Regions from separate parts of the Variovorax sp. GW822-FHT04E09 genome, predicted to be linked through region 2. Evidence: predicted binding sites of a transcription regulator. Region 2 holds the regulator's gene; the other holds the start of a gene.
What was found. The regulator HrcA, encoded in region 2, represses chaperone genes, less so after heat shock. The targets are predictions, from matches to a motif close to TTAGCACTCNNNNNNNNNGAGTGCTAA.

Region 1: the regulator HrcA is predicted to act here: its motif matches at 2,528-2,554, upstream of AC1RL8_RS22100 (co-chaperone GroES).

The regions. Positions count from the first base shown of each region.
Region 1 covers NZ_JBXAMR010000005.1:418,776-423,188, forward strand. Annotated here, with positions in the region: gene xylB (xylulokinase) at 1-275, shown strand, start outside; gene groL (chaperonin GroEL) at 440-2,095, opposite strand; gene AC1RL8_RS22100 (co-chaperone GroES) at 2,151-2,441, opposite strand; gene AC1RL8_RS22105 (cupredoxin domain-containing protein) at 2,819-3,310, shown strand; gene AC1RL8_RS22110 (copper-transporting P-type ATPase) at 3,466-4,413, shown strand, end outside.
Region 2 covers NZ_JBXAMR010000003.1:882,605-887,017, forward strand. Annotated here, with positions in the region: gene AC1RL8_RS16425 (efflux RND transporter permease subunit) at 1-843, opposite strand, end outside; gene AC1RL8_RS16430 (efflux RND transporter periplasmic adaptor subunit) at 863-2,020, opposite strand; tRNA gene AC1RL8_RS16435 (tRNA-Ile) at 2,251-2,327, opposite strand; gene hrcA (heat-inducible transcriptional repressor HrcA) at 2,363-3,370, opposite strand; gene AC1RL8_RS16445 (NAD kinase) at 3,402-4,307, shown strand; gene recN (DNA repair protein RecN) at 4,345-4,413, shown strand, end outside.

The DNA.
Region 1 (4,413 bases), on a different contig from region 2:
TGGTGGGGGGCGGTGCGCGCAGTGTGTGGTGGGGGCAGTTGCTGGCCGACATCTTCCAGGTGTCGCTCACGCTGTACGCGGGCAGCGAAACGGGCGGGGCGCTCGGTGCGGCGCGGCTGGCGTGGCTGGCCGATGGAGGTGCTGTGGCAGAGGTGTGCACGCTGCCGCCGGTGAAGCAGACGCTGGAGCCTTCAACCGAAGGGGCCGATGGGCACAGGACGCGGCATGCGCGATTCCAGGTGCTGTACATGGCGCTGCGCGACCAGTTTCGATAAGCGAGCGCATCTGATCGCCCCATGAAAAAAGCCCCGCCGAAGCGGGGCTTTTTTCTATTTCGCGAAACACCGCGGAACCGGCTTGGCCGGGCCGCAGGTGTTGCCCCCGGTAGGGGGTTGGCGTAGCGGACACGAAGTGCCGCGCAGCCTGGGGGCGAGCGAAATTACATGCCCATGCCGCCCATGCCGCCCATTCCGCCCATGTCGGGCATGCCGCCGCCGCCAGCGCCGGACTCGTCCTTGGGTGCGTCAGCAACCATGGCTTCGGTCGTCAGCAGCAGCGAGGACACCGAAGCGGCGTTCTGCAGTGCGGTGCGGGTGACCTTCGTCGGGTCCAGGATGCCCAGCTCGAGCATGTCGCCGTACGTGTCGTTCGCAGCGTTGAAGCCGTAGTTGCCCTTGCCGGCCAGCACAGCGTTCACCACCACCGAGGCTTCGCCGCCGGCGTTGTTCACGATTTCGCGCAGGGGCGCTTCGATGGCCTTCAGCACCAGCTTGATGCCGGCTTCCTGGTCAGCGTTGTCGCCCTTGACCGACTCGCCCACGGCTTGCTTGGCACGCAGCAGTGCCACGCCGCCGCCAGCCACAACGCCTTCTTCCACTGCAGCGCGGGTGGCGTGCAGGGCGTCTTCGACGCGAGCCTTCTTTTCCTTCATTTCGACTTCGGTGGCAGCGCCAACCTTGATCACTGCCACGCCGCCGGCCAGCTTGGCCACGCGCTCTTGCAGCTTTTCACGGTCGTAGTCGCTGGTCGCTTCTTCGATCTGAACGCGAACTTGCTTCACGCGGGCTTCGATGTCACCGGCAGCGCCAGCGCCGTCGATGATGATCGTGTTTTCCTTGCCCACTTCGATGCGCTTGGCTTGGCCCAGGTCGGCCAGCGTCACCTTTTCGAGCGTCAGGCCCACTTCTTCAGCGATGACCTTGCCGCCCGTCAGGATGGCGATGTCTTCCAGCATGGCCTTGCGGCGGTCGCCGAAGCCAGGCGCCTTCACAGCCACGACCTTCAGGATGCCGCGGATCGTGTTCACGACCAGCGTAGCCAGGGCTTCGCCTTCGACTTCTTCGGCAATGATCAGCAGCGGGCGGCCAGCCTTGGCGACTTGCTCCAGCACCGGCAGCAGGTCACGGATGTTGCTGATCTTCTTGTCGAACAGCAGCACGAAGGGGTTGTCGAGCAGCGCCGATTGCTTCTCGGGGTTGTTGATGAAGTAGGGCGACAGGTAGCCGCGGTCGAACTGCATGCCTTCGACGACGTCGAGTTCGCTGTCCAGCGACTTGCCGTCTTCCACGGTGATCACGCCTTCCTTGCCGACCTTGTCCATCGCGTCAGCGATGAGCTTGCCGATGGTTTCGTCGCTGTTGGCCGAGATGGAGCCGACTTGCGCGATTTCCTTGGAGGTGGTGGTGGGCTTGGAAGCCTTCTTCAGCTCGGCGACCAGGGCCGTGACAGCCTTGTCGATGCCGCGCTTCAGGTCCATCGGGTTCATGCCGGCAGCCACCAGCTTGAAACCTTCGCGAACGATGGCTTGTGCCAGGACCGTGGCGGTCGTGGTGCCGTCACCAGCGTTGTCGCTGGTCTTGGAGGCCACTTCCTTCACGAGCTGGGCGCCCATGTTCTGCAGCTTGTCCTTGAGTTCGATTTCCTTGGCCACGGACACACCGTCCTTGGTCACGGTGGGGGCGCCGAACGAACGCTCGAGCACCACGTTGCGGCCCTTGGGGCCCAGGGTCACTTTGACTGCGTTGGCCAGGATGTTGACACCCTCGACCATGCGTGCGCGGGCTTCTCCGCCGAAGACTACGTCTTTTGCTGCCATGATGAATTAACTCCGAATGGATTGAATTTGGATGGGATCGAAAGGAGGAGAAGAATTACTTCTCGACGACTGCGAACAGGTCGTCTTCCTTCATCACGAGCAGTTCGTCGCCATCGACCTTGACGGTCTGGCCGCTGTACTTGCCGAACAGGACGCGGTCGCCGACCTTGACGGTCAGTGCGGCCAGTTCGCCCTTGTCGTTGCGCTTGCCCGGGCCCACGGCCAGGACTTCACCCTGATCGGGCTTTTCGGCGGCTGCGTCGGGGATGACGATGCCGGAGGCGGTCTTGGTTTCGCTGTCAACACGCTTGACGATCACGCGATCGGCCAAAGGACGAAGTTTCATTGCATCTCCTGGAAGGGTAAGAAACGGGTTTGTTTGTGGTCGGGCGCCGGAGAAACCGGCGACCTGTCGACTGGATGGGAGGGCTGTTAGCACTCGTCAGCAGCGAGTGCTAATCATAAGGGCATTCGATGACCTTTCAAGGGCGGCGCCCTTGCCGCCGTTTGGCACCGCCGTGCTTTTCCGGGGAAACACCGGGTGGCCGGGTGCCTTCGGCCGGGAAGTTTTGAGATATTTTGCCCGGGCAAAATAAGGCCGTGCCCATGTCGCCGATGCACGGAGGTCGCGCGCGCAGATTGCTTTTTTGTAATCCGGGTGATCGGTGGTGGACGGGCTTGGCTTCCTAGAGTCGCGGCATCCCGGCAACCTCCAAGGACACCATGACACACACCTTCCGCACCACCGTTTTCGCTGCAGGAGCCGCACTGGCCGCTGCCGGCGCCTTTGCCTCGGGCACCCATGCCGGTGGCCACGGCCACGATGCCGAAGCCGCCGTCGGCAAGCCCGGCGTGGCCGCCAAGGTGACGCGCACGGTCCAGGTCGACATGACGGACTCGATGCGCTTCACGCCGGCGGACATCAAGGTCAAGCAGGGCGAGACGGTGCGCTTCGTCGTCAAGAACTCCGGCGTCCTGAAGCACGAGCTCGTGCTCGGGACCGAGAAGGCGCTGCTGGCGCACTACGAGGCCATGAAGAAGAACCCCGAGATGGAGCACGCCGATCCGAACATGGTCACGCTGGCTGCGGGCAAGACCGGCGAGATCGTCTGGCAGTTCACCCAGGCCGGCAAGGTCGACTTCGGCTGCCTGCAGCCGGGCCACTACGACGCCGGAATGAAGGGCGCGGTGCTGGTGGGCAAGGCCGGCAAGTGAGCGTCATGCGCACGCGTCTTTCACGCGCCGGCCGCCATGCCGGCGCTTTTTCTTCCAGGGTATCGCGCGACAGGGCTTGACCTTCACATCGTGTCAACCTGGACACTGATCGCTTCCCCCTCAAGGGCTTCCCCCTTTCCTGTCGGAGAACGCGAATGAACGACACGTCCACCAGGCACGCAGGACACCCCCACGGTCATCACGGCCACCACGATCACCACGCATCGCACGGGCATGCGCCCGCGGGCCCTGCGCAGCCCGCCGCGCAAGGCACGGTCTACACCTGCCCCATGCACCCGGAGATCCGGCAGGACCATCCCGGCAACTGCCCCAAGTGCGGCATGACGCTGGAGCCCGAGATGCCGACCCTCGACGAGGGTGAAGACCCCGAGCTGAAAGACTTCAAGCGGCGCTTCTTCTGGACGCTGCCGCTCAGCGTTGTCGTCACCGTGCTCGCCATGGCCGGCCACCGCCTGCAGTGGTTCGAGATGGGCACGCAAAGCTGGATCGAGCTCGTGCTCAGCGTGCCGATCGTGCTGTGGGCCGGCTGGCCGTTCTTTGTGCGCGCGGTGCAGTCGGTGGCGAACCGCAGCCCGAACATGTGGACCCTGATCGGCCTGGGCACGGCCGCCGCCTTTGTCTACAGCGTCGTGGCCACGGTGGCGCCGGGCGTGTTCCCCGCGTCGTTCGTGTCGATGGGGCGCGTGTCGGTCTACTTCGAAGCGGCGGCGGTGATCATTTCGCTCACCTTGCTGGGCCAGATCCTCGAGCTCAAGGCGCGCTCGCAAACTTCCGCGGCCATCAAGTCGCTGCTGGGGCTCGCGCCCAAGACGGCGCGCCGGATCGGCGCCGACGGCACCGAGGAAGACGTGCCCATCGGCCACGTGCATGTCGGCGACAAGCTGCGCGTGCGCCCCGGAGAGAAGGTGCCGGTGGACGGCGTGGTGATCGAAGGCGGCAGCGCGGTCGACGAGTCGATGCTCACCGGCGAGCCGCTGCCCGTGACCAAGCGCGTGGGCGACAAGCTCATCGGCGCGACGCTCAACACCAACGGCGCCCTCGTCATGCAATCGGAAAAGGTCGGCTCGCAGACCGTGCTCGCG
Region 2 (4,413 bases):
GCGCGTGGTCTCGGCGTACGACTCGCTGCCGATTTCCACCCGCGCCACGTCGCCCAGCCGCACCACGGCACCGTCGGCCTGCGTCTTGAGCACGATGGCCTTGAACTGGTCGGGCGTCTGCAGCCGCGACATCGCGGTGACGGTGGCGTTCAGGTGCTGCGTCGGCGCCGACGGCCGCGCGCCGATCTCGCCCACCGACACCTGCGTGTTCTGCGCGGTGATGGCGGCCGTGACGTCGGACGGCATCAGCTGGTAGCTCGCCAGCCGGTGCGGGTCGAGCCAGATGCGCATGGCGTACGCCGCGCCGAAGGCCTGCACCGAACCCACGCCGTCGACGCGGCTGATCGGGTCGCGCAGGTTGCTGGCCATCCAGTCGGCGATGTCGGTGTCGGTGCGCTGGCCGGTCTCGTCGTAGAGCGCCACGATCAGCAGGAAGTTGTTCTGCGACTTGGCAACCGTCACGCCCTGCTGCTGCACCGCCTGCGGCAGCCGGCTGGTGGCCTGGCTGACCTTGTTCTGCACCTGCACCTGTGCGGTGTCGGGGCCGATGCCCTGGCGGAAAGTGACGTTGATCTCGGCCCAGCCGGCGGCGCTGCTGGTCGACTTGAAGTACATCAGGCCGTCGATGCCCTTGAGCTGCTGCTCGAGCACCTGCGTGACGCTGTTTTCCACCGCCTGCGCCGAGGCGCCGGGGTAGTTGGCCGACACGACCACGGTCGGTGGCGCGATGTCCGGGTACTGCGACACCGGCAACGTGCGAATGGCCACGCCGCCCGCCAGCATGATGAGGATGGCAATGACCCAGGCGAAGACGGGCCGCTGGATGAAGAAATGAGCGATCACGGGAGGTTGTCGCTTCTGATCAATCGGCCGGCGAAGGCGCAGCGGCGGATGACGCGCCTGCCGTGGACACCGGCACCGGCTTCACTTTTTCGCCAGGGCGCGCGCGCTGCAGGCCATCGACCACCAGGCGGTCGCCCTCGCGCAGGCCCCGGGTCACGACCCAGTGCTCGCCCTCGGTGCTGCGCACCTCGAGCGCGCGCAGCTCGACCTTGTTGTCGGCCGCCACCACCAGCGCGGTCGGCTCGCCCTTCTCGTTGCGGGCCACGCCGCGCTGCGGCGCCAGGATGGCCTGGCGCACCACGCCGGACTCGACCTGCGCGCGCACGTACATGCCCGGCAGCAGCAGCCCTTGCGGGTTCGGGAATTCGGCGCGCAGCGTGACCGAACCGGTGGCCTCGTCGACGGCCACCTCGGAGAACTTCAGCGTGCCGGCATGCGGGTAAGGCAGGCCGTCTTCCATGCGCAGGCTCACCTTGGTGCTGGCCGGCGCCATGTCGCCCGAGATGAAGCGGCGCTTGAGCTTCGTCAACGCCAGGCTCGACTGCACCACGTCGACGTAGATCGGGTCGAGCCGCTGGATCGTGGCCAGCGCCATCGCTTGGCCCGGCGCCACGAGCGCGCCTTCGGTCACGGCGGAGCGGCCGATGCGTCCCGCGATGGGCGCGGTGATGCGCGTGAAGTCGAGGTTGATGCGCGCCGCCTTCACGGCCGCCTGCGCGGCCTTCACGCCGGCTTGCGCCTGCACCAGCGCCGCCTGCGCCTCTTCGTGTTCCTGCCTGCTCACGGCATTGGCCTTGACCAGTTCGCCAAAGCGATCGGCCTTGCCGCGCAGGCTGGCGATGGTGGCCTGCGAGGTGGCCAGCGTGGCCTGCGCCTGCTCGTGCGCGGCCTCGAACGGGCCGGGCTCGATCTCGTACAGCACCTGGCCCGCGCGGACCATGCCGCCCTCTTCGAACAGCCGCTTGCGCACGATGCCGTTGACCTGTGGCCTCACCTCGGAGACGCGGTAGGCGGCTGTGCGGCCCGCGAGCTCGGTATGCACGGCCACGTCGCTGGCGTGCAGCGCCACCACGCCGACTTCGGGCGGCGCGTCATCGGTGGTGGAAGCCTGCTTGGCGCCGCATGCAGCGAGCGCGAGCAGGGACATCGGAAGCAGGAGCTTGAAAAGCGGGGTCATGGCCATCGGGAATCGCAGTGCGGCGCGCGCAGGGATCACCCGGCTCGTTACATTTGCACTCAAATGGTGCATTCTGCCTTCGATGTTGCATTGCAACCTGAAGGAATCCTGTGTTTGCCGTAGGTGAAATCGGCGGCGGCCACAGGCCTCGCTCGCGCCCTCGCAGTTGCAAGGAAAAAGGCCGCGCAATGCGGCCTTCGTCGGAGTGTCTACAGAGGGGGAATGTGTGGTGGTAGGCCGTGAGTGGCTTGAACACTCGACCAACGGATTATGAGTCCGCTGCTCTAACCAACTGAGCTAACGGCCCACGCGGGCCCGATTCTATGCGCCGCGCGCAGCCGCTTACTTGCGGTGGCTCAGCGCGTTGCTCACCAGCCGCGACGTGATGTCGACGATCTGGATCATGCGGTCGTACGGCATGCGGGTCGGGCCGATCACGCCCAGCGTACCGACCACCTGGCCGTCCACCTCGTAATTGGCGCTGACGATGGACAGCTCCTCGAAGGGCACGACCTGGCTTTCGCCGCCGATGAAGATGCGCACGCCCTCGGCCTTGCTCGACACGTCGAGCAGCCGCATCAGCTGCGCCTTCTCTTCAAAAAGATCGAAGGCGCGCCGCAGCTGCCCCATGTCGCTGGAAAAATCGGTCACCGACAGCAGGTTGCGCTCGCCCGAAATCACAACGTCGTCGGCCTGCGCATCGGTGAGCACTTCGGAGCTGACCTGCACCGCGGCCTGCATCAGCGCGGCGATTTCACCGCGCAGCTTCTCGACCTCGGACTGCAGGCGGTCGCGCACCTGCTCGATCGTCAGGCCCGCGAAGTGCGCGTTGATGTAATTCGAGGCTTCCACCAGCTGCGACTGCGAGTAGTCGGATTCCGGGAAGATCACGCGGTTCTGCACGTCGCCGTCGGGCGAGACGATGATCACCAGCAGCCGCCGCTCCGACAGGCGCAAGAATTCGATCTGCTTGAACACCGAGACGCGCCGCGGCGCCATCACGACGCCCACGAACTGCGACAGGTTCGACAGCAGGTGCGCGGCGTTGGCGATCACCTTCTGCGGCTGGTCGGCCGCCAGGCTCGGCGTGCTCATCTGCTCGCGCTGCGCGGTCAGCATGGTGTCGACGAAGAGCCGGTAGCCGCGCGTGGTCGGCACGCGCCCGGCCGAGGTGTGTGGGCTGGCAATGAGCCCCAGCGCCTCGAGGTCGGACATCACGTTGCGGATGGTCGCCGGCGAGAGATCCAGCCCCGCCGAACGCGAGAGCGTGCGTGATCCGACGGGTTGCCCATCGGCGATGTAACGCTCGACCAGCGTCTTCAACAGCAACTTGGCACGGTCGTCCAGCATTGCAAGATTTTAGTGTTGTAATTTGTGAGCTATGACCTCACGCTTTCGTCACGTCGCCCTGATCGGCAAATACCAGGCTTCCGGCGCCCGGGCGCAGGCCGATGCGCGCGACGGCGTGATGGAGGGCATCGGCGCCTTCCTCGAATCGCAGGGTTGCACGGTGTTCGTGGAGCGTTCGTCCTGCGAGGACACCGACGCACCGCCCCACCCGCGCTACCAGGCGCTGTCGGTCGAAGAAATCGGCCAGCGCTGCGACCTCGGCCTCGTGGTCGGCGGTGACGGCACCATGCTCGGCATCGGCCGGCAGCTCGCGTGCTACGGCATCCCGCTCATCGGCATCAACCGCGGCCGGCTGGGCTTCATCACCGACATCCCGCTGGACAACTACCAGGCCACGCTGATCCCGATGCTGGCCGGCGAATACGAAGAAGACCACCGCAGCCTGATGCACGCGCAGGTGATCCGCGATGAGGCCCTGGTGTTCGACGCGCTCGCGATGAACGACGTGGTGGTCAACCGCGGCGCCACCTCGGGCATGGTCGAGATGCGCGTGTCGGTGGGCCGCCATTTCGTGGCCAACCAGCGCGCCGACGGGCTGATCATCGCGTCGCCCACGGGCTCTACGGCCTACGCGCTGTCGGCCGGCGGGCCGCTGCTGCATCCGGCGGTGCCGGGCTGGGTGATGGTGCCGATTGCGCCGCACACGCTGTCGAACCGCCCCGTGCTGCTGCCCGACGCCGACGAGATCGTGATCGAGCTGGTGAGCGGGCGCGACGCCAGCGCCAATTTCGACATGCAGTCGCTCGCCTCGCTCGCCATCGGCGACCGCGTGGTGGTGCGCCGCTCCGACTTCCGGGTGCGCTTCCTGCACCCGCGGGGCTGGAGCTACTTCGACACGCTGCGGAAAAAACTCCATTGGAACGAAGGGGGCTCCTGAATGAAGGACCACGCCCCCAGCTTGAGGACGAACTGAGATGGCTTTGCGACGCATCGCACTGCGCGACTTCGTGATCGTGCGGTCCCTTGAACTCGACCTGTCCGCC